Regions from separate parts of the Pseudalkalibacillus sp. Hm43 genome, predicted to be linked through region 1. Evidence: a T-box and tRNA genes for the amino acid it is inferred to sense, from the RefSeq annotation. Region 1 holds a T-box; the other regions hold tRNA genes.

What was found. The T-box of region 1 lies ahead of leuS (leucine--tRNA ligase). A T-box ahead of a tRNA ligase gene usually reads a tRNA of that ligase, here a tRNA-Leu.
Region 2: it has a tRNA-Leu gene. The T-box ahead of leuS (leucine--tRNA ligase) is inferred to sense a tRNA for this amino acid. The anticodon was not compared.
Region 3: it has a tRNA-Leu gene. The T-box ahead of leuS (leucine--tRNA ligase) is inferred to sense a tRNA for this amino acid. The anticodon was not compared.

The regions. Positions count from the first base shown of each region.
Region 1 covers NZ_CM135129.1:3,333,457-3,340,127, reverse strand. Annotated here, with positions in the region: gene ACXQIQ_RS17360 (GNAT family N-acetyltransferase) at 1-32, shown strand, start outside; gene ACXQIQ_RS17355 (NUDIX hydrolase) at 34-510, opposite strand; gene ACXQIQ_RS17350 (sporulation protein Cse60) at 570-761, opposite strand; gene ACXQIQ_RS17345 (rhodanese-like domain-containing protein) at 849-1,178, opposite strand; gene ACXQIQ_RS17340 (rhodanese-like domain-containing protein) at 1,210-1,521, opposite strand; gene ACXQIQ_RS17335 (hypothetical protein) at 1,497-1,847, shown strand; gene leuS (leucine--tRNA ligase) at 1,938-4,355, opposite strand; T-box leader at 4,784-5,014, opposite strand; gene ACXQIQ_RS17325 (HD domain-containing protein) at 5,115-5,666, opposite strand; gene ACXQIQ_RS17320 (phosphatase PAP2 family protein) at 5,654-6,301, opposite strand; gene ACXQIQ_RS17315 (MDR family MFS transporter) at 6,441-6,671, opposite strand, start outside.
Region 2 covers NZ_CM135129.1:1,873,534-1,880,204, reverse strand. Annotated here, with positions in the region: rRNA gene ACXQIQ_RS09995 (23S ribosomal RNA) at 1-1,567, shown strand, start outside; rRNA gene rrf (5S ribosomal RNA) at 1,630-1,745, shown strand; tRNA gene ACXQIQ_RS09985 (tRNA-Asn) at 1,759-1,833, shown strand; tRNA gene ACXQIQ_RS09980 (tRNA-Ser) at 1,835-1,927, shown strand; tRNA gene ACXQIQ_RS09975 (tRNA-Glu) at 1,959-2,033, shown strand; tRNA gene ACXQIQ_RS09970 (tRNA-Val) at 2,042-2,117, shown strand; tRNA gene ACXQIQ_RS09965 (tRNA-Met) at 2,133-2,209, shown strand; tRNA gene ACXQIQ_RS09960 (tRNA-Asp) at 2,373-2,448, shown strand; tRNA gene ACXQIQ_RS09955 (tRNA-Phe) at 2,453-2,528, shown strand; tRNA gene ACXQIQ_RS09950 (tRNA-Thr) at 2,536-2,611, shown strand; tRNA gene ACXQIQ_RS09945 (tRNA-Tyr) at 2,701-2,785, shown strand; tRNA gene ACXQIQ_RS09940 (tRNA-Trp) at 2,789-2,862, shown strand; tRNA gene ACXQIQ_RS09935 (tRNA-His) at 2,886-2,961, shown strand; tRNA gene ACXQIQ_RS09930 (tRNA-Gln) at 2,968-3,042, shown strand; tRNA gene ACXQIQ_RS09925 (tRNA-Gly) at 3,049-3,123, shown strand; tRNA gene ACXQIQ_RS09920 (tRNA-Cys) at 3,190-3,264, shown strand; tRNA gene ACXQIQ_RS09915 (tRNA-Leu) at 3,275-3,363, shown strand; tRNA gene ACXQIQ_RS09910 (tRNA-Leu) at 3,397-3,481, shown strand; gene ACXQIQ_RS09905 (DUF421 domain-containing protein) at 3,638-4,360, shown strand; gene ACXQIQ_RS09900 (YqaE/Pmp3 family membrane protein) at 4,432-4,605, shown strand; gene ACXQIQ_RS09895 (B3/B4 domain-containing protein) at 4,734-5,399, opposite strand; gene ACXQIQ_RS09890 (ABC-ATPase domain-containing protein) at 5,479-6,671, shown strand, end outside.
Region 3 covers NZ_CM135129.1:2,179,363-2,186,033, forward strand. Annotated here, with positions in the region: rRNA gene ACXQIQ_RS11500 (23S ribosomal RNA) at 1-2,298, opposite strand, end outside; rRNA gene ACXQIQ_RS11505 (16S ribosomal RNA) at 2,547-4,098, opposite strand; tRNA gene ACXQIQ_RS11510 (tRNA-Ile) at 4,357-4,433, opposite strand; tRNA gene ACXQIQ_RS11515 (tRNA-Gly) at 4,444-4,517, opposite strand; tRNA gene ACXQIQ_RS11520 (tRNA-Pro) at 4,526-4,602, opposite strand; tRNA gene ACXQIQ_RS11525 (tRNA-Arg) at 4,607-4,683, opposite strand; tRNA gene ACXQIQ_RS11530 (tRNA-Leu) at 4,714-4,799, opposite strand; tRNA gene ACXQIQ_RS11535 (tRNA-Leu) at 4,863-4,948, opposite strand; tRNA gene ACXQIQ_RS11540 (tRNA-Lys) at 4,957-5,032, opposite strand; tRNA gene ACXQIQ_RS11545 (tRNA-Gln) at 5,039-5,113, opposite strand; tRNA gene ACXQIQ_RS11550 (tRNA-Asp) at 5,142-5,217, opposite strand; tRNA gene ACXQIQ_RS11555 (tRNA-Glu) at 5,242-5,316, opposite strand; tRNA gene ACXQIQ_RS11560 (tRNA-Ser) at 5,334-5,424, opposite strand; tRNA gene ACXQIQ_RS11565 (tRNA-Asn) at 5,428-5,502, opposite strand; gene ACXQIQ_RS11570 (SprT family protein) at 5,674-6,123, opposite strand; gene cmpA (cortex morphogenetic protein CmpA) at 6,261-6,374, shown strand; gene ACXQIQ_RS11580 (Tex family protein) at 6,394-6,671, opposite strand, start outside.

The sequences.
Region 1 (6,671 bases):
GGAAAGCTGAGGATTTATATCTGAAGGGCTGACTTATCGCGTCAGCCCTAATTCTTTCACTTCGTCCAGTTGTTCGTGGCGGTAGTAGCACTTGAATTCGAGCGGTTCACCGGTGTACATCATCTCAGGCAGGAAATGCCGGATGTTGCTGACAACGCCCATATTGTCTTCTGCTAATACCCACTCAAGCTCTTTCCATTCGAGAATTCCCTCGTCCATTTTGAGAGGAGTTGGATATTCAGTGTGAGGCTCGAGTTGCGTGATGAACACGTGCATGCCGCCTTTTTCGATTCCCTCCACGTCCCAAGAAACGACGCCAGTATACTTCGGAGTGACGATGCGCATGCCGGTCTCCTCCATCACTTCACGGATCACGCTTTGTTCAGGGGTTTCGTCAGGCTCAAGTTTTCCACCGACTCCATTCCACAATCCTTTGTTCGGTGCTTTCACCCGGTTCAGCATAAGGACTTCTGAACCTCTCATGATAAAACAAATACAATACCGTATCATCCACTCACATCCAGACAGGTTTTTTTACCAGTCTACCACTGCTCCCAAATTTTACAAGGTCATTTTTTGTACAAAATCATAGCCGAAAAGCTGTATAGCGATTCGTAGTCTTCCGTCTCTTCGTCCGCCGCGATGGAAACCTGGTACTGGATTTCAACGAATTTCGATTGCTGTAATTCGGCTAGAAATTCGTTCACTGCTTCTTCAAGATCCTCTTCATGTTCCGCCTCGAAAATTTTCACCTGCAACATAAAAACACCCCCAGAGAATTCCACTTTTAATAGTAAAAATTCACCCGAGAGTGTTCAAAGTCCTTTGACGAAAGCCTTCTACTTTTGTCAGGATACCTTAACGTAATATATGAATTTCTTCGTTTTCTTTTTCAGGATGCGCGCTGCCATCGCTGCCGCTATTTTCGATTCAGCGATGACGACGATGTCACGATCACAAATTTCCCCTTCCTTCGAGGTCCGTGGAAGATAGGATAGCGGGATGTTCTTTGTGCCCACGTGGAACGGATTCCGGTGAGACAATTGGTAATCCCGGATGTCGATCATGCAATATTCGTCGAGCGCATCTTGCTCAAACGTTCTGAGCTTCATATAAGGAAGTATATAGGAATAAAGGAAGTATGCTGCTGCAACCAGCAAAATCAGTTCCCATATCATTTGGTCCACTTCCCCTTTCTTCTCTGTCCTTTTACTTGGTGTCGCCTTCCCACTCAAGCATGCCACCAGTCATGTTGATCACTTTGTAGCCCTGCTCTTGTAAGAAGAGACTTGCATTTTCACTGCGTCGGCCGGAACGGCAAACCATGATATGCTCTTTGTCTTTTTCGATTTCTTCCATACGTTCCGGGATCTCAGAAAGACGGATATGCTTAGCGGCAGGGATCATACCTGCAGCCACTTCTTCGTCTTCACGGACATCTATGATGGAGATGTCTTTCCCTTCTTTCAATAGCTTGTCAACTTCTTCAGGTGTAATTGTTCGAACTGTATAGTCCTCCATTTAAAATCATTCCTTCCATCTATATTCGCTTTATTGGTTTATTGTTTGTTCATCCGTCACTTATTTTACGAACTTCACTAAAAAAAGTAAAGAGATTGATTTTGCGGGGAGGGGTTTTAGAAATTCTGGCGGTGGTTTTAGAAATTTGGGGTGCGGTTTTAGAAAATCCGGGTGCAGTTTTAGAAAATCGGGGTGCGGTTTTAGAAATTTGTGCAGTGGTTTTAGAAAAAACGGCGGTGGTCTTTGAATTCGGTAAAATAGACCCATCAAAAAGGAAGCTCCCTGTTCCAGGGAGCATTCAAATGAGTGCCAGGTACCAATCATAAGCCCTTGCCCCGCAAGGATTCTTTTTTGGTACCTGGCACCGTTCAAAAAAAGGATTGCTCCGCACTGGAGCAATCCTTTCCTTATTTTGATTAATTTGCGACGATGTTGACCAATTTGCCTGGTACGGCGATGACTTTGCGGACTGTCTTTCCTTCGATGTTTTCTTTCACTTTATCGTCGGAAAGTGCGATTTCTTCCATTTGTCCTCTATCCGCATCAGTCGGTACCAACAACTTCGCACGTACTTTTCCGTTGATCTGAACGACGATTTCCACTTCGTTCTCGGTCAACTTCGACTCGTCGAATGTCGGCCACTCAGCGTAAGCGATTGAGCCGCTGTGTCCTAACTTCTCCCAAAGCTCTTCCGTAATATGAGGAGCAACCGGAGACAACAATTGGACGAATCCTTCCATCAACGCTTTCGGCAACACGTCTTGCTTATATGCTTCGTTGATGAAGACCATCAATTGAGAGATCCCTACGTTGAAACGCAACTCTTCGTAGTCTTCGCTCACTTTTTTCACCGTTTGATGGTAAACGCGCTCAAAGTCTTCGGAAGCTTGAACGTCCTGGATTTTACCAGAAATCGATCCATTTTCTTCGACGAACAAACGCCACACACGATCCAAGAATCGACGGGATCCGTCCAAACCGCTCTCAGACCAGGCGATGCTTGCATCCAATGGTCCCATGAACATTTCGTACAAGCGCAACGTGTCTCCACCATGGGATTTCACGATGTCGTCCGGGTTCACGACGTTCCCTTTCGACTTACTCATCTTCTCGTTGTTTTCCCCAAGGATCATACCCTGGTTGTACAAGCGTTGAAACGGCTCTTTCGTCGGCACAACACCTACATCATATAAAACTTTGTGCCAGAAGCGTGCGTACAATAAGTGAAGAACCGCGTGCTCAGCGCCACCGATGTACAAGTCAACAGGTAGCCAGTGCTTCAACTTCTCTTCCGACGCCAACTGATCGTTGTTGTCTGCATCAATGTAACGCAAGTAGTACCAGCAACTTCCTGCCCACTGCGGCATCGTGTTCGTTTCTCGACGACCTTTTTTACCCGTTTCCGGATCGACGACATTCACCCACTCTTCAATGTTCGCAAGTGGTGATTCCCCTGTTCCGGAAGGCTTGATGTTGCTCGTCTTCGGAAGTGTCAACGGCAATTCCTCATCAGGAACCGCACTCATCGTGCCGTCTTCCCAATGAATGATCGGAATCGGCTCGCCCCAATAACGCTGACGGCTGAACAACCAGTCACGAAGACGATACGTGATCTTCTTCTCACCTTTGTTGTTCTCTTCCAACCACGCAATCATTTTGGAAATCGCTTCTTCCTTGTTCATTCCATTCAAGAAATCGGAGTTGACGATTTCGCCATCTTCCGTATATGCCTCTTTTGAGATGTCTCCACCTTTAACAACTTCAATAATCGGAAGCTCGAATTTCGTAGCGAATTCGTAATCGCGCTCATCGTGTCCTGGAACCGCCATGATCGCACCTGTTCCGTAACTCACCAATACATAGTCTGCGATCCAAACCGGAATTTGCTCACCGTTCGCAGGATTGATGGCATAAGCCCCTGTGAAGACGCCGGTCTTTTCTTTTGCAAGCTCAGTACGCTCCAAGTCACTCTTCGTGCTGATTTCTTTCTTGTACGCTTCAACCGCGGATTTTTGCTCAGGTGACGTAATTTCGTCAACATAAGCATGTTCCGGCGCTAATACCATGTACGTCGCGCCGAACAATGTATCGGGACGCGTCGTGAAGACGGTCACTGTTTTGCCGGAGTTCGCGATATCAAACGTGATTTCCGCACCTTCCGAGCGGCCGATCCAGTTACGCTGCATTTCCTTCAAGCTTTCTGGCCAGTCCAACTCTTCAAGGTCCTCTAACAAGCGATCCGCGTACGCCGTGATTTTCAACATCCACTGCTTCATCGGCTTTCGAATGACCGGATGTCCACCACGTTCACTTTTACCATCGATCACTTCCTCGTTCGCAAGCACCGTCCCTAATGCCGGGCACCAGTTGACCGGAACTTCGTCGATGTAAGCCAATCCTTTTTTATATAACTGTAGGAAAATCCACTGCGTCCACTTGTAGTAGTTCGGATCCGTCGTGTTCACTTCACGATCCCAGTCGTAGGAGAAACCTAATTCCTTGATCTGACGGCGGAACGTGTTGATATTCTGCTCGGTAAAATCAGCCGGGTCATTCCCTGTATCCAACGCGTATTGCTCAGCTGGAAGGCCAAATGCGTCCCACCCGATCGGGTGAAGCACGTTGTAGCCTTGCATCCGCTTCATTCGTGCGACAATATCAGTCGCCGTGTACCCTTCCGGATGCCCGACGTGAAGCCCAGCACCTGATGGATACGGGAACATATCCAACGCGTAGAACTTTTTCTTGTCTGGTTCGAATTCTGTTTTGAACGTTTTGTTTTCTTCCCAATACGATTGCCACTTACGCTCGATTTGTTGATGATCGAAAGCCATTTTGAAGCCACTCCCATTCGTTTTTATGTGTTTAAGTATGATTTCTCGTGATTTATGAAAAATTGGGGCATGATGAGCACCCATTTGCTGCCGAGATAAGTACGGTTTTAGAAAATTCGGCGTTGGTTTTAGAAAAAAGGTGTGGTGTTTTGTAAATTTCACCCTTCGTCTTGTAAAAATCCTAGCTTGTTTTAGGAAAATGAGGGTCCGTTTTAGAAACCATGGCCTTCTTACTACGCCCCAACCCAAGAATCAGAAGCTTATCAACTTCCCTCTGAGGAAAGAGGAACGATGAGATTAAGGCGTCGCAGTTCCGAGGACCGGAGTTTAGTTTGACCTAAATGAGGACCGGAGGAACAAGACAACGCAGAGATCAGAAGCTCATCTTTTCTCAGAAAATAATAAAACCTCCCGCCACTGATCTAAACATCAGGGACGAGAGGTTGAATAAACAATACTCCCGCGGTACCACCCGCATTAGTACACAAAAAGCGTGCACTCACTCAAGCTCCTTATCGCGGAGGGACGATAAACGCTACTTCGGTTGTTCACGTTTATGGCTCGGAGGCGAGTTCAAATAGCGCTCGGGTTGGCTTTTCAGCAACCGCCAACTCTCTAGGACCGTTGACTATTTTACTAATCCTCTTCTTCGCCTTGAATTTGTGAAGAATGTAATTTGTATTGTATGCAGGTTCTCAAAAATTGTCAAGGTTTTTTCTGAAAATGGACATCTATCATGATGGGCATTTTGACCCACTTTTATACATCCCCGAAGAAATCTTCTACCATCTTTTTATACGTGTAAAAGAACGCTGGTACCTCTACGTCGTCCAGTCCGACGAACGCATTTTCTGCAACACCCCGGTAATACCAGGTCTGCTTCTCCTTGTCACCTTTGAACTTATCCCAAATCGCGTCGCCATCCGCATCAAAGGACTCGATTACACTCCGGAGGTTATCGAGCTTGTCAGCGACAATCAGCGCTTTCACCTCGAACGGCGCATCCTTTATGTAATCCACTGTATGCTGCTTCCGCTCTATCCACGTTTTGCTCTTATCCTCGGTATTGCCTCGGACGATTTCCGATACACGCACACCGAAATTCCGCTCGATGTCTTCAAACGCTAGCTCCGTATCCTCAACGGCATCATGCAAGTAACCCGCAATGACCACATCGTCTGACAAACCTGCCTCCCTCAACGTATTCGCCACAGAAATCGGATGGACGACGTAAGGTTCGCCTGACAGTTTCCGAATTTGCCCTTCGTGTACTTTCTTCGCTAACGCTTCAGCGCGTTCTATTTTTTCCATATCCATCCCCCTCCAACAACGCTTGTGTTCGTCAGTTTCATCAGCATCAATGTCAGAATAAGCCAAATCGCCCCTGCTGTAAAACCACCGAGCACGTCGGTCGGAAAATGGACCCCGAGGTAGACTCTGCTGAAGCCGATCAACCCGATGAACATCCAAGTCAGCACCAGAATATAACCCGCCTGAATACCTCGATTACGCAAGTATCTCCAAAGCAAGTAGCCAAGGAAACCGAAGAACGCAGCGGAATTCATCGCATGTCCGCTGGGAAAACTTAAACCCGTTTCGTGGATGAGCGGCCACTCATCGGGTCTCGTCCGATGATAGATCGACTTCAGCCACTTGTTCATCTCACGGACACCGATCAGATTGAATACGACAATCAGTGAAAGCTTTGGGTTTTTTACCAACAGGAAAAACACAATCAGTATGTACATCAATGGAAAAGATACGTGCTTCGATCCGAGGTCTGTCACGAACAGCATCGCTTCGGTCAGCCCATCTGAACGCATCTTCCAAACCCCATGCATGACGACGAAATCGAAATTGGTCAACGTTGTATGATACACCCCGAAGAAAAGAAAAATGATGAGTAAAACGATTCCGCCTACCAATAGCTTCAGCCAACTGCTCATTGTCCCACCCCTTCTCTACCTAGTTTATTTCACTCTCCCAAAAATATTTTTAAAGAAACTTGGCAAAGCCAAGCCTTTTGGCGGAGGCGGAAGCTGCGCCTTCTGCGCAAAGGAAAAAAACCGTCCGAGGACGGTTTCGTTATGCGACTTGGGAACTCGCTTCTGGTACGATATTACGATCATAGATAAAGGTGATCAACAGACCGACAATGAGCAAACAGAACACAACATAGAACATCGACTGGATGCCACTCAAGTCGACGATGAGCCCACCGACGATCGGTCCGAACATCCGCCCGCCTGTTGCGGTACTGTTCACGACACCCTGGTAAAAACCTTCGCGTCCCTTCGGCGCAAGATTGCCAGCAAT
Region 2 (6,671 bases), 1.5 Mb from region 1:
TCCGCTCAGGGTTAGTCGGGACCTAAGCCGAGGCCGAAAGGCGTAGGCGATGGACAACAGGTTGATATTCCTGTACCACCTCCTTTCCGTTTGAGCAACGGGGGGACGCAGGAAGGTAGGGAGAGCGCGCTGATGGATATGCGCGTCCAAGCAGTCAAGGCCGGTGGATAGGCAAATCCGTCCACCATACGGCAGAGCTGTGATGGCGAGGGAACTAAAGTACCGAAGTCCCTGATCCTACACTGCCAAGAAAAGCCTCTAGCGAGGAAAGAGGTGCCCGTACCGTAAACCGACACAGGTAGGCGAGGAGAGAATCCTAAGATGCTCGGGAGAACTCTCGTTAAGGAACTCGGCAAAATGACCCCGTAACTTCGGGAGAAGGGGTGCTCTGATAGGGTGTATGCCCGAGAGAGCCGCAGTGAAAAGATCCAAGCGACTGTTTAGCAAAAACACAGGTCTCTGCGAAGCCGTAAGGCGAAGTATAGGGGCTGACACCTGCCCGGTGCTGGAAGGTTAAGAGGAGGGGTTATCCCTTACGGGAGAAGCTCTGAATCGAAGCCCCAGTAAACGGCGGCCGTAACTATAACGGTCCTAAGGTAGCGAAATTCCTTGTCGGGTAAGTTCCGACCCGCACGAAAGGTGCAACGACTTGGATACTGTCTCAACGAGAGACCCGGTGAAATTATAGTACCTGTGAAGATGCAGGTTACCCGCGACAGGACGGAAAGACCCCATGGAGCTTTACTGTAGCCTGATATTGGATTTTGGTATCGTTTGTACAGGATAGGTAGGAGCCTTAGAAGCCGGACCGCTAGGTTCGGTGGAGGCGTCGGTGGGATACTACCCTGACGGTATTGAAATTCTAACCCAGGACCGTGATCCGGTTCGGAGACAGTGTCAGGTGGGCAGTTTGACTGGGGCGGTCGCCTCCTAAAGTGTAACGGAGGCGCCCAAAGGTTCCCTCAGAATGGTTGGAAATCATTCGCAGAGTGTAAAGGCACAAGGGAGCTTGACTGCGAGACCTACAAGTCGAGCAGGGACGAAAGTCGGGCTTAGTGATCCGGTGGTTCCGCATGGAAGGGCCATCGCTCAACGGATAAAAGCTACCCTGGGGATAACAGGCTTATCTCCCCCAAGAGTCCACATCGACGGGGAGGTTTGGCACCTCGATGTCGGCTCATCGCATCCTGGGGCTGAAGTAGGTCCCAAGGGTTGGGCTGTTCGCCCATTAAAGCGGTACGCGAGCTGGGTTCAGAACGTCGTGAGACAGTTCGGTCCCTATCCGTCGCGGGCGCAGGAAATTTGAGAGGAGCTGTCCTTAGTACGAGAGGACCGGGATGGACACACCGCTGGTGTACCAGTTGTTCCGCCAGGAGCATCGCTGGGTAGCTACGTGTGGACGGGATAAGTGCTGAAAGCATCTAAGCATGAAGCCCCCCTCAAGATGAGATTTCCCATCGCGTCAAGCGAGTAAGATCCCTCAGAGATGATGAGGTTGATAGGTCTGGTGTGGAAGCGTGGTGACACGTGAAGCTGACAGATACTAATCGATCGAGGACTTAACCACAATACTTACGTTTTCAAGAACCGTTATCTAGTTTTGAAGGAATGGTTCCTTCAACTTCATAGTCTGGTGACGATAGCGAAGAGGTCACACCCGTTCCCATGCCGAACACGGAAGTTAAGCTCTTCAGCGTCAATGGTAATTGGGGGCTTCCCCCTGTGAGAGTAGAACGTCGCCGGGCTATACTATATCGATCCGCAGTAGCTCAGTGGTAGAGCTATCGGCTGTTAACCGATCGGTCGCAGGTTCGAGTCCTGCCTGCGGAGCCACGGAGAGCTGTCCGAGAGGTCGAAGGAGCACGATTGGAAATCGTGTGTACGGTTTTAACCCGTACCGAGGGTTCGAATCCCTCGCTCTCCGCCATTAAGAAATTCATACTACATAACTATATATCGGCCCCTTGGTCAAGTGGTTAAGACACCGCCCTTTCACGGCGGTAACACGGGTTCGAATCCCGTAGGGGTCACCATTCATATTGGAGGATTAGCTCAGCTGGGAGAGCACCTGCCTTACAAGCAGGGGGTCGGCGGTTCGATCCCGTCATCCTCCACCATTTAATTCATATCGTCGCGGGGTGGAGCAGTCTGGTAGCTCGTCGGGCTCATAACCCGAAGGTCGTAGGTTCAAATCCTATCCCCGCAACCAAAATAATTCATTGAACAACGTCGAATCGACATTCTTTCAATGAATATCTGAAGTACCCGTAAGGGTGCAACCAAATTAAAACTTACTACGTCGATTTTACTTCATAGTTAGTTTTAGATCGTGGTACCCGTAAGGGTGCAACCAAATTAAATTCTTACAAGATGGACCCGTGGTGTAGGGGTTAACATGCCTGCCTGTCACGCAGGAGATCGCCGGTTCGAATCCGGTCGGGTCCGCCATCTTGGCTCGATAGCTCAGTCGGTAGAGCAGAGGACTGAAAATCCTCGTGTCGGCGGTTCGATTCCGTCTCGAGCCACCATTGGTTTGCTGGCCTAGCTCAATTGGTAGAGCAACTGACTTGTAATCAGTAGGTTGGGGGTTCAAGTCCTCTGGCCAGCACCATTTTCTCTTTCAGGAATAGATTGGTTATGATTCCTGATTTTACACTTGAAACAGAGTGAAATCTGTACTACAATATTAATTGTCTCTTTGGAGGGGTAGCGAAGTGGCTAAACGCGGCGGACTGTAAATCCGCTCCCTCAGGGTTCGGCGGTTCGAATCCGTCCCCCTCCACCATTTAGGGGTATAGTTTAACGGTAGAACAGAGGTCTCCAAAACCTCCAGTGTGGGTTCGATTCCTACTACCCCTGCCAATTTTACAACTAAAATAATAATGGCGATTGTGGCGAAGTGGTTAACGCACCGGATTGTGGTTCCGGCATTCGTGGGTTCGATTCCCATCAGTCGCCCCATTACGTTGGGCTATAGCCAAGCGGTAAGGCAACGGACTTTGACTCCGTCATGCGTTGGTTCGAATCCAGCTAGCCCAGCCAAATTTCGCGGAAGTAGTTCAGTGGTAGAACACCACCTTGCCAAGGTGGGGGTCGCGGGTTCGAATCCCGTCTTCCGCTCCATTAAATTCTTAAATGAACTGCCGAAAGTGGTACTCGATTTTTTATATAAAACATAAGATAGAGTACGGCGGCATAGCCAAGTGGTAAGGCACGGGTCTGCAAAACCCTTATCCCCCGGTTCGAATCCGGGTGCCGCCTCCATAACTACCCAGCCGGGGTGGTGGAATTGGCAGACACACAGGACTTAAAATCCTGCGGTAGGTGACTACCGTGCCGGTTCAAGTCCGGCCCTCGGCACCATATGAATTTAATATCTTTCTTTTATTGACACATGCCGGTGTGGCGGAATTGGCAGACGCGCACGACTCAAAATCGTGTTCCTCACGGAGTGTCGGTTCGACCCCGACCACCGGTACCATTACATAATCTAAAGTCAATGCTTTGATTAACTCAAAGTATTGGCTTTTTTTGTTGTCTCATAAAGCACACAGTGTGTTTTTTTACATACATCTTTTCGAATTGTAGACCATAGGAATATGTGGTTTTTGATTTTGCTTGTTCGGAGGGATTCATAGTGGAGATGGCAAAAGAATTACTCATCTTATTCGGAAGGGTCGTAACCATTCTTCCTTTACTTTTAGTCGTGACCTTGTTTATGGGAAAGAGGTCCATTGGAGAACTTCCTGTATTCGATTTATTGATTTTACTTACATTAGGGTCTGTAGTCGGTGCGGATATTGCGGAACCGGATGTCGTACATATTCATACCATTGTCGCTATTATTCTGATTGGAATCCTTCAAAAACTCGTTGCAAAATTGAAGATCATGAATCGGAAGTTTGGAAAGCTGGTTACTTTTGAACCGACGGTGGTGATCCAGGACGGTTCATTTATCATTGAAAATCTCAAAAACATGCAATACTCGATTGATAATGTTCTTCTCATGTTAAGGGAGAAAGACATTTTTGACATTACGAGTGTAAAACTTGGGATCATAGAAGCGAATGGGCAATTGACCGTGTTGAAAAAGCCGGAAAAATCCCCGGTAACCGTAGAGGATTTACAGATTTATAAGCCACATGTCGATCTAGCGTATCCTTTGATTGTTGAAGGTACGCTGTATCGTGAGGTTCTGAATGTCGTTCAAGTCAATGAAAAATGGTTGAAAACAAAACTGGGTCATCTAGGGATTACTGACTATGAGGATGTTTTCTTTGCCTCTATTGATGAAAAGAAGAATTTACATGTGTCTGAGAAATCATTGGACGCAAAAAGTGCTCCTCCTATCTACCATTGATCATCGAACGTTTAAGCTTAATTTTACCGGGGTATGACTATACTACACGAAATAAAGGAGGAAGCTCAGACATGATGTATATATTAGCACTTTTACTTCCGCCTCTTGCTGTACTTCTTTCCGGAAGTAAAACACAAACATTGATTAACTTGGTTTTGACTTTGATTGGTTGGTTACCGGGTGTGATCCACGCGTTTTTCGTCATCCATCAAAAGCGTTCCGTTGGTAAAGGAAGCATGGCGTAAATGAAAAAACCTCCACTTGGAGGTTTTGTACATAAATCATTCAGTTCTGACTTATAATGATAGAAACTTGTTTAACGCAGTGCTTCGTTCACAGGTAACGGGGTGTTGCGTTTTTATTTTTGCAAGGCCTACTTGAATATATAGGACTTGGCTGTTCCTCCGTGGACTTGGATGAACATTTTCTCTATAGCTTGCAGCATATCATTGGCATGTTCATCTGACAGTGAAGGTTGGAAATAGACGACATGCAGGGCATCTGTCGTATCTTCTGTGACCATTGTGCGTTTCGAATCGACGATCGGGCTTCCGAATGCCCCTTCATCATCTCGTGTGATGATCTTGTTACTCATATCCATCACCCGTCCATTGATGCCCTCATAAGCGTCTTCATTTGCGCCTATGTCCACCATGACATCACCTTTAATGTTGGTAGCGTCATAAATTCCGAGTGGGATTTGATATTGTAAGGAAAAGAAATTGTTCGTATCGACTGCAGAGTGGACTGAGCCAAGCTGTGAGCCTTTATAAACGCGGCGGAGCAGCGCTTCTGATGATGGGCGGTATCTGGAAGGATCCGTGCCTAACGCTTTGAAAATTTGACGCCACTCTTGAATCGGACCGATTTCTGAAACGGGCTGATCTTCAGCATCGAGCATTAATGATTCCTGGAAAAGCTGCAAGCGGCCAGCTAACATTTTAGGAGGCTCAGCAACCGTGATACCATGATATTGGATGATACCGACTTTGAAGTTTGGTACTGCTTGTTTGAGCTGATTTGAAATGGTGAAATTCATTATGTCACCTCACTGATTATGTATTTTCACTAAGTGTACCATAATAGATTTTGCAACTGAAAAAGGAGTGCTTACAATCATGGACAAATTGCAATCCATTCTGAAAAGAATTGATGGGAAAGGTTATAAAGCGTATAAAGACATCCGGGGAAAGTATCGTTTTGATGGTTTCACTCTTCATATCGATCATGTCCAAGGTGATCCATTCGCAGCGCCATCTAAGATCCGTTTAGAGATTCCGAAAGAGCGGACGATTTTACAAGAAGATTGGGAATCGACGACTTCACGTAAAATCAGAGTGGAAGATACGATCGCGAGAAGTGTAGCAAAAGCGATTCGTCAGATGGATGATCGGGCCGGCGGATCTGGTAAGAGTGGCGTCATCGTGATTGATCGTCCCGCTCAAGAATTGCTGGATCGGACAGCTGTCCAGCTGACAGACCGTTCTGTCATCGTCTGTCTATCTGTTGGACTTCCGGCAAGAGGTCGGAAGGTACTGGGTAAACAGGCAGAAAAAATGCTGGTGACTCTTCTTCCTCAAATTTTGAAAGACTCGATTTTTTCATTAAAAGAAGAAACAGTCGTCGATGCTGTTGAGTTATGTGATCAGCAGGATGCCATCCGTGAGTTCATGGCTGGGAACAATCTCGTTGCGTTCATCGCGAACGGATCGGTTTTACCGCGAGAGAGTAGAATTAGTGATCGTCCGCTCCGAACGAATGAAGTGGTGGCGTTTGAAGCTCCTGAGTCTATGACAGTATCGATTCCAGTTCCCCATCGGAAGGAGCCGGTTCAAGGGATGGGCATCCAGAACGGCATCACATTGATTGTCGGTGGCGGCTACCACGGAAAGAGTACGATGTTAGAAGCGATTGAACGTGGCGTTTATGACCATATCAGTGGGGATGGGCGCGAGTTCGTACTGACGGATACGAAGGCGATGAAAGTGCGTGCAGAAGACGGCCGAAAGATTACGAATGTCGATATTTCACCGTTCATTCAGAACCTTCCATTCGGTAAAACGACGACCCATTTTACATCCGAAGATGCGAGTGGGAGTACATCCCAGGCGGCAACCATCGTTGAATCGCTCGAAGCAGATGCTCGTGCCCTGTTAATTGATGAAGATACGAGCGCGACCAACTTCATGATCCGTGATGAAAGGATGCAGCACCTCGTATCGAAGGAGAAAGAACCAATCACCCCTTTCATTGATAAAGTGAGGCAGTTATATGAAGAGCATGATGTGTCCACTTTGCTTGTGATGGGTGG
Region 3 (6,671 bases), 1.2 Mb from region 1:
GGCGACCGCCCCAGTCAAACTGCCCACCTGACACTGTCTCCGAACCGGATCACGGTCCTGGGTTAGAATTTCAATACCGTCAGGGTAGTATCCCACCGACGCCTCCACCGAACCTAGCGGTCCGGCTTCTAAGGCTCCTACCTATCCTGTACAAACGATACCAAAATCCAATATCAGGCTACAGTAAAGCTCCATGGGGTCTTTCCGTCCTGTCGCGGGTAACCTGCATCTTCACAGGTACTATAATTTCACCGGGTCTCTCGTTGAGACAGTATCCAAGTCGTTGCACCTTTCGTGCGGGTCGGAACTTACCCGACAAGGAATTTCGCTACCTTAGGACCGTTATAGTTACGGCCGCCGTTTACTGGGGCTTCGATTCAGAGCTTCTCCCGTAAGGGATAACCCCTCCTCTTAACCTTCCAGCACCGGGCAGGTGTCAGCCCCTATACTTCGCCTTACGGCTTCGCAGAGACCTGTGTTTTTGCTAAACAGTCGCTTGGATCTTTTCACTGCGGCTCTCTCGGGCATACACCCTATCAGAGCACCCCTTCTCCCGAAGTTACGGGGTCATTTTGCCGAGTTCCTTAACGAGAGTTCTCCCGAGCATCTTAGGATTCTCTCCTCGCCTACCTGTGTCGGTTTACGGTACGGGCACCTCTTTCCTCGCTAGAGGCTTTTCTTGGCAGTGTAGGATCAGGGACTTCGGTACTTTAGTTCCCTCGCCATCACAGCTCTGCCGTATGGTGGACGGATTTGCCTATCCACCGGCCTTGACTGCTTGGACGCGCATATCCATCAGCGCGCTCTCCCTACCTTCCTGCGTCCCCCCGTTGCTCAAACGGAAAGGAGGTGGTACAGGAATATCAACCTGTTGTCCATCGCCTACGCCTTTCGGCCTCGGCTTAGGTCCCGACTAACCCTGAGCGGACGAGCCTTCCTCAGGAAACCTTGGGCTTTCGATGGAGAAGATTCTCACTTCTCTTTTCGCTACTCATACCGGCATTCTCACTTCAAAGCGCTCCACGAGTCCTTCCGGTCTCGCTTCTCAGCCCTTCGAACGCTCCCCTACCACTGTACCAAAGGTACAATCCATAGCTTCGGTGATACGTTTAGCCCCGGTACATTTTCGGCGCAGAGTCACTCGACCAGTGAGCTATTACGCACTCTTTAAATGGTGGCTGCTTCTAAGCCAACATCCTGGTTGTCTGGGCAACTCCACATCCTTTTCCACTTAACGTATACTTGGGGACCTTAGCTGATGGTCTGGGCTGTTTCCCTCTCGACTACGGATCTTATCACTCGCAGTCTGACTCCCGTGGACAAGTTCCTGGCATTCGGAGTTTGACTGAATTCGGTAATCCTGTGGGGACCCCTAGTCCAATCAGTGCTCTACCTCCAGAACTCTCACCACGAGGCTAGCCCTAAAGCTATTTCGGGGAGAACCAGCTATCTCCGAGTTCGATTGGCATTTCACCCCTACCCACACCTCATCCCCGCACTTTTCAACGTGCGTGGGTTCGGGCCTCCATTCAGTGTTACCTGAACTTCACCCTGGACATGGGTAGATCACTCGGTTTCGGGTCTACGACAACGTACTCCTTCGCCCTATTCAGACTCGCTTTCGCTGCGGCTCCGTCTTCTCAACTTAACCTTGCACGTTATCGTAACTCGCCGGTTCATTCTACAAAAGGCACGCCGTCACCCGTTAATGGGCTCCGACTACTTGTAGGCACACGGTTTCAGGATCTCTTTCACTCCCCTTCCGGGGTGCTTTTCACCTTTCCCTCACGGTACTGGTTCACTATCGGTCACTAGGGAGTATTTAGCCTTGGGAGATGGTCCTCCCAGATTCCGACGGGGTTTCACGTGTCCCGCCGTACTCAGGATCCACTCTGGAGGGAACGACGTTTTGGCTACAGGGCTGTTACCTCTTCTAGCGGGCCTTTCCAGACCGCTTCGCCTACGCCGTTCCTTTCTTACTCCGTATAGAGTGTCCTACAACCCCAAGAGGCAAGCCTCTTGGTTTGGGCTGATTCCGTTTCGCTCGCCGCTACTCAGGAAATCGCGATTGCTTTCTCTTCCTCTGGGTACTAAGATGTTTCAGTTCCCCAGGTCTGCCTTCTCATACCCTATGTATTCAGGTATGGATACTGTCCCATTACGGACAGTGGGTTCCCCCATTCGGAAATCTCCGGATCAAAGCTTACTTACAGCTCCCCGAAGCATATCGGTGTTCGTCCCGTCCTTCGTCGGCTCCTAGTGCCAAGGCATCCACCGTGCGCCCTTCATAACTTAACCACGTTATGAATGAACTTACACTTTACTTACTTTGTCATTAAATGACGTTTCGATGTCTTGTTTTCAAGAATTTTCGTTATCTAGTTTTCAAGGAACGACTTGCCCATGGATGGGCTGACTTCGACGTTGTCACAGGACGTGACGTAGTTAGTCGAAGAATCCTTTGAAAGAACATAAGCTCTTTCAAAACTAAACAAAAGCCAAAGCGTGTTGCCCCGAAGGGCTTATGTCCTAAAAGGACTCCTTAGAAAGGAGGTGATCCAGCCGCACCTTCCGATACGGCTACCTTGTTACGACTTCACCCCAATCATCTGTCCCACCTTCGGCGGCTGGTTCCAAAAGGTTACCTCACCGACTTCGGGTGTTACAAACTCTCGTGGTGTGACGGGCGGTGTGTACAAGGCCCGGGAACGTATTCACCGCGGCATGCTGATCCGCGATTACTAGCAATTCCGGCTTCATGCAGGCGAGTTGCAGCCTGCAATCCGAACTGAGAATGGCTTTATGGGATTCGCTCAACCTCGCGGTTTTGCTGCCCTTTGTACCATCCATTGTAGCACGTGTGTAGCCCAGGTCATAAGGGGCATGATGATTTGACGTCATCCCCACCTTCCTCCGGTTTGTCACCGGCAGTCACCTTAGAGTGCCCAACTGAATGCTGGCAACTAAGATCAAGGGTTGCGCTCGTTGCGGGACTTAACCCAACATCTCACGACACGAGCTGACGACAACCATGCACCACCTGTCACTTCGTCCCCCGAAGGGGAACCTTCTATCTCTAGAAGTAGCGAAGGATGTCAAGACCTGGTAAGGTTCTTCGCGTTGCTTCGAATTAAACCACATGCTCCACTGCTTGTGCGGGCCCCCGTCAATTCCTTTGAGTTTCAGCCTTGCGGCCGTACTCCCCAGGCGGAGTGCTTAATGTGTTAACGTCAGCACTGAGGGTGGAACCCCCCAACACCTAGCACTCATCGTTTACGGCGTGGACTACCAGGGTATCTAATCCTGTTTGCTCCCCACGCTTTCGCGCCTCAGCGTCAGTTACTGGCCAGAGAGCCGCCTTCGCCACTGGTGTTCCTCCATATATCTACGCATTTCACCGCTACACATGGAATTCCACTCTCCTCTCCAGTACTCAAGTCCCCCAGTTTCCAATGGCCCTCCACGGTTGAGCCGTGGGCTTTCACATCAGACTTAAGAGACCGCCTGCGCGCGCTTTACGCCCAATAATTCCGGACAACGCTTGCCACCTACGTATTACCGCGGCTGCTGGCACGTAGTTAGCCGTGGCTTTCTGGTTAGGTACCGTCAAGGTACCGCCCTATTCGAACGGTACTTGTTCTTCCCTAACAACAGAGCTTTACGACCCGAAGGCCTTCATCGCTCACGCGGCGTTGCTCGGTCAGGCTTTCGCCCATTGCCGAAGATTCCCTACTGCTGCCTCCCGTAGGAGTCTGGGCCGTGTCTCAGTCCCAGTGTGGCCGATCACCCTCTCAGGTCGGCTACGCATCGTCGCCTTGGTGAGCCCTTACCTCACCAACTAGCTAATGCGCCGCGGGCCCATCTGTAAGTGATAGCTAGAAGCCATCTTTCAACTTTCCACCATGTGGTGGTCAGTATTATCCGGTATTAGCCCCGGTTTCCCGGAGTTATCCCAGTCTTACAGGCAGGTTGCCCACGTGTTACTCACCCGTCCGCCGCTGATCTCAGGGGAGCAAGCTCCCCATTGATCCGCTCGACTTGCATGTATTAGGCACGCCGCCAGCGTTCGTCCTGAGCCAGGATCAAACTCTCCAATAAAGTGTTTGATTGCTCATTAAATGTAAATCGAAATTGATTCGGGGTTTTTATATAAAAACCCGTTTCACGCTTGGCTTTTGTTCAGTTTTCAAAGAGCTGTTTGTATGTCGTCGTTTTTTTGGCGACTTAAGCAATGTACCATTTTCGCAACTACAGTGTCAATAACTTTTTTGAGAAAGTTTTTGTCTTGTTTGAAATCGATCATAAAGAGAATCAACGTGAATTGAAAGGCTCTATATTTCGAAGGAGTTGTATAAATGGTGGGCCTAAGTGGACTCGAACCACCGACCTCACGCTTATCAGGCGTGCGCTCTAACCAGCTGAGCTATAGGCCCATAATTTGAATGGAGCGGGTGATGAGAATCGAACTCACGACCAGAGCTTGGAAGGCTCTTGTTTTACCACTAAACTACACCCGCATATATGATGGTCGGGAAGACAGGATTTGAACCTGCGACCCCCTGGTCCCAAACCAGGTGCTCTACCAAGCTGAGCCACTTCCCGTAAATGGCGCGCCCGAGAGGAGTCGAACCCCTAACCTTCTGATCCGTAGTCAGACGCTCTATCCAATTGAGCTACGGGCGCATGTTAATGAAATGAGATATGAAATTTATATGGTGCGGTCGAGAGGACTCGAACCTCCACGGGTATACACCCACTAGCCCCTCAAGCTAGCGCGTCTGCCATTCCGCCACGACCGCTAAATGGATATTCAAACTAGCGATGCTTTTCTGTAAAACCGTGTTGCACCATTTAATGAATAATGGTGCGGGTGGAGGGACTTGAACCCCCACGTCGCAAGGACACTAGATCCTAAGTCTAGCGCGTCTGCCAATTCCGCCACACCCGCAAAGAAAGTGGTGAGCCATGAAGGACTCGAACCTTCGACCCTCTGATTAAAAGTCAGATGCTCTACCGACTGAGCTAATGGCTCGTTAAATGGCTGGGCTAGCTGGATTCGAACCAACGCATGACGGAGTCAAAGTCCGTTGCCTTACCGCTTGGCTATAGCCCATCGATTTAACTAACATTTTTAATATTAATGGCGGACCCGACCGGATTCGAACCGGCGATCTCCTGCGTGACAGGCAGGCATGTTAACCCCTACACCACGGGTCCATCGTATTTCTCCAATAAAAAAAGTGGTGACCCCTACGGGATTCGAACCCGTGTTACCGCCGTGAAAGGGCGGTGTCTTAACCACTTGACCAAGGGGCCAAAATGAATAATTAGAATGGCGGAGAAGGAGGGATTTGAACCCTCGCGCCGCTTACACGACCTACACCCTTAGCAGGGGCGCCCCTTCAGCCACTTGGGTACTTCTCCATATGGCTCCACAGGCAGGACTCGAACCTGCGACCGATCGGTTAACAGCCGATAGCTCTACCACTGAGCTACTGTGGAATAAAGTGTGATTCGTTTTTTAGCGACAATAAGTATCTTACAACAGATAAAAACCGAAGTCAATATCTTTTTTTATGTTTTTAAATCTTTTTTTGCTTTGTCTTGTCGATAGGACGCATGTCCTTATCGCGACTTAATTAAAGTAACATAATCTAAAGTCTTAGTCAATGACTATTTGAGAATTAATTTGCCTCTACATTTCCCACAACCATACTTTCTCGTATCGACCTTCCGCTTACGCGGGTATAGTTGCCCGCACTTTTTACATAGGTAGTTGTATTTCACCTGTTCTTGTCTGCGCTGTCCGGGAATCACCTGACAATAACGACTGCCGCCCACTCGCTTCAACAACTGCTTAAAATCTTGATCACGGTGGCGATATCCTCTTCCAAGCAAATGTAGATGGTAGTGACATAGTTCGTGCTTGATGATGCCAACGAAGGCGTCCATTCCGTTCACTTCCAGTTGTTTAGGGTTGAACTCAAGATCATGGGAACCGAGTAAATAACGACCTCCTGTCGTCTTCAATCGATTGTTGAAACGCGCTTCATGCACAAATGGTCTATTGAAGTATTTTGATGAGATGTCTTCGACTAATTGCTGAAGCTCGCTCTGTTCCATCTGGATCCACCCTTCCCCTTCTTCTTATATATTGTGCCAAAACTCTTCTGAAATGAAAAGTAAAGAGAAGTCACGAACATTGGCAAGCCGTGACACATAGACTAATAACCACCCTTAGGAAAGTGAGGAGGGCTAACATGCCTTACTGGTTCAAAAAGCAGTTAAGGAATGCGTACTTCAATAAAGACCGTTATCAGATCAAATTACTCAACCAATGTTGGTTCTTTTACAGAAAAAAACACTGCTCCTAAGAAGCAGTGCTTTTTGTTTTTAATGACTTACCATCGTTAAGGCGATTCTTTGTTTTTGGAGGTCGACTTGTTCGACCCAGACTTTGACGACTTCTCCGACATGTACAACGTCCATCGGGTGTTTGACGTAGTTCTTACTTAGCTTGGAGATATGGACAAGCCCGTCTTGCTTCACACCGATGTCAACGAATGCACCGAAATCTACGACATTTCGGACTGTACCTTCAAGCTCCATTCCTTCTTCCAGATCCTCCATCTTCAAGACGTCCGTCTTCAATAGAGGTTTCGTCACTTCAT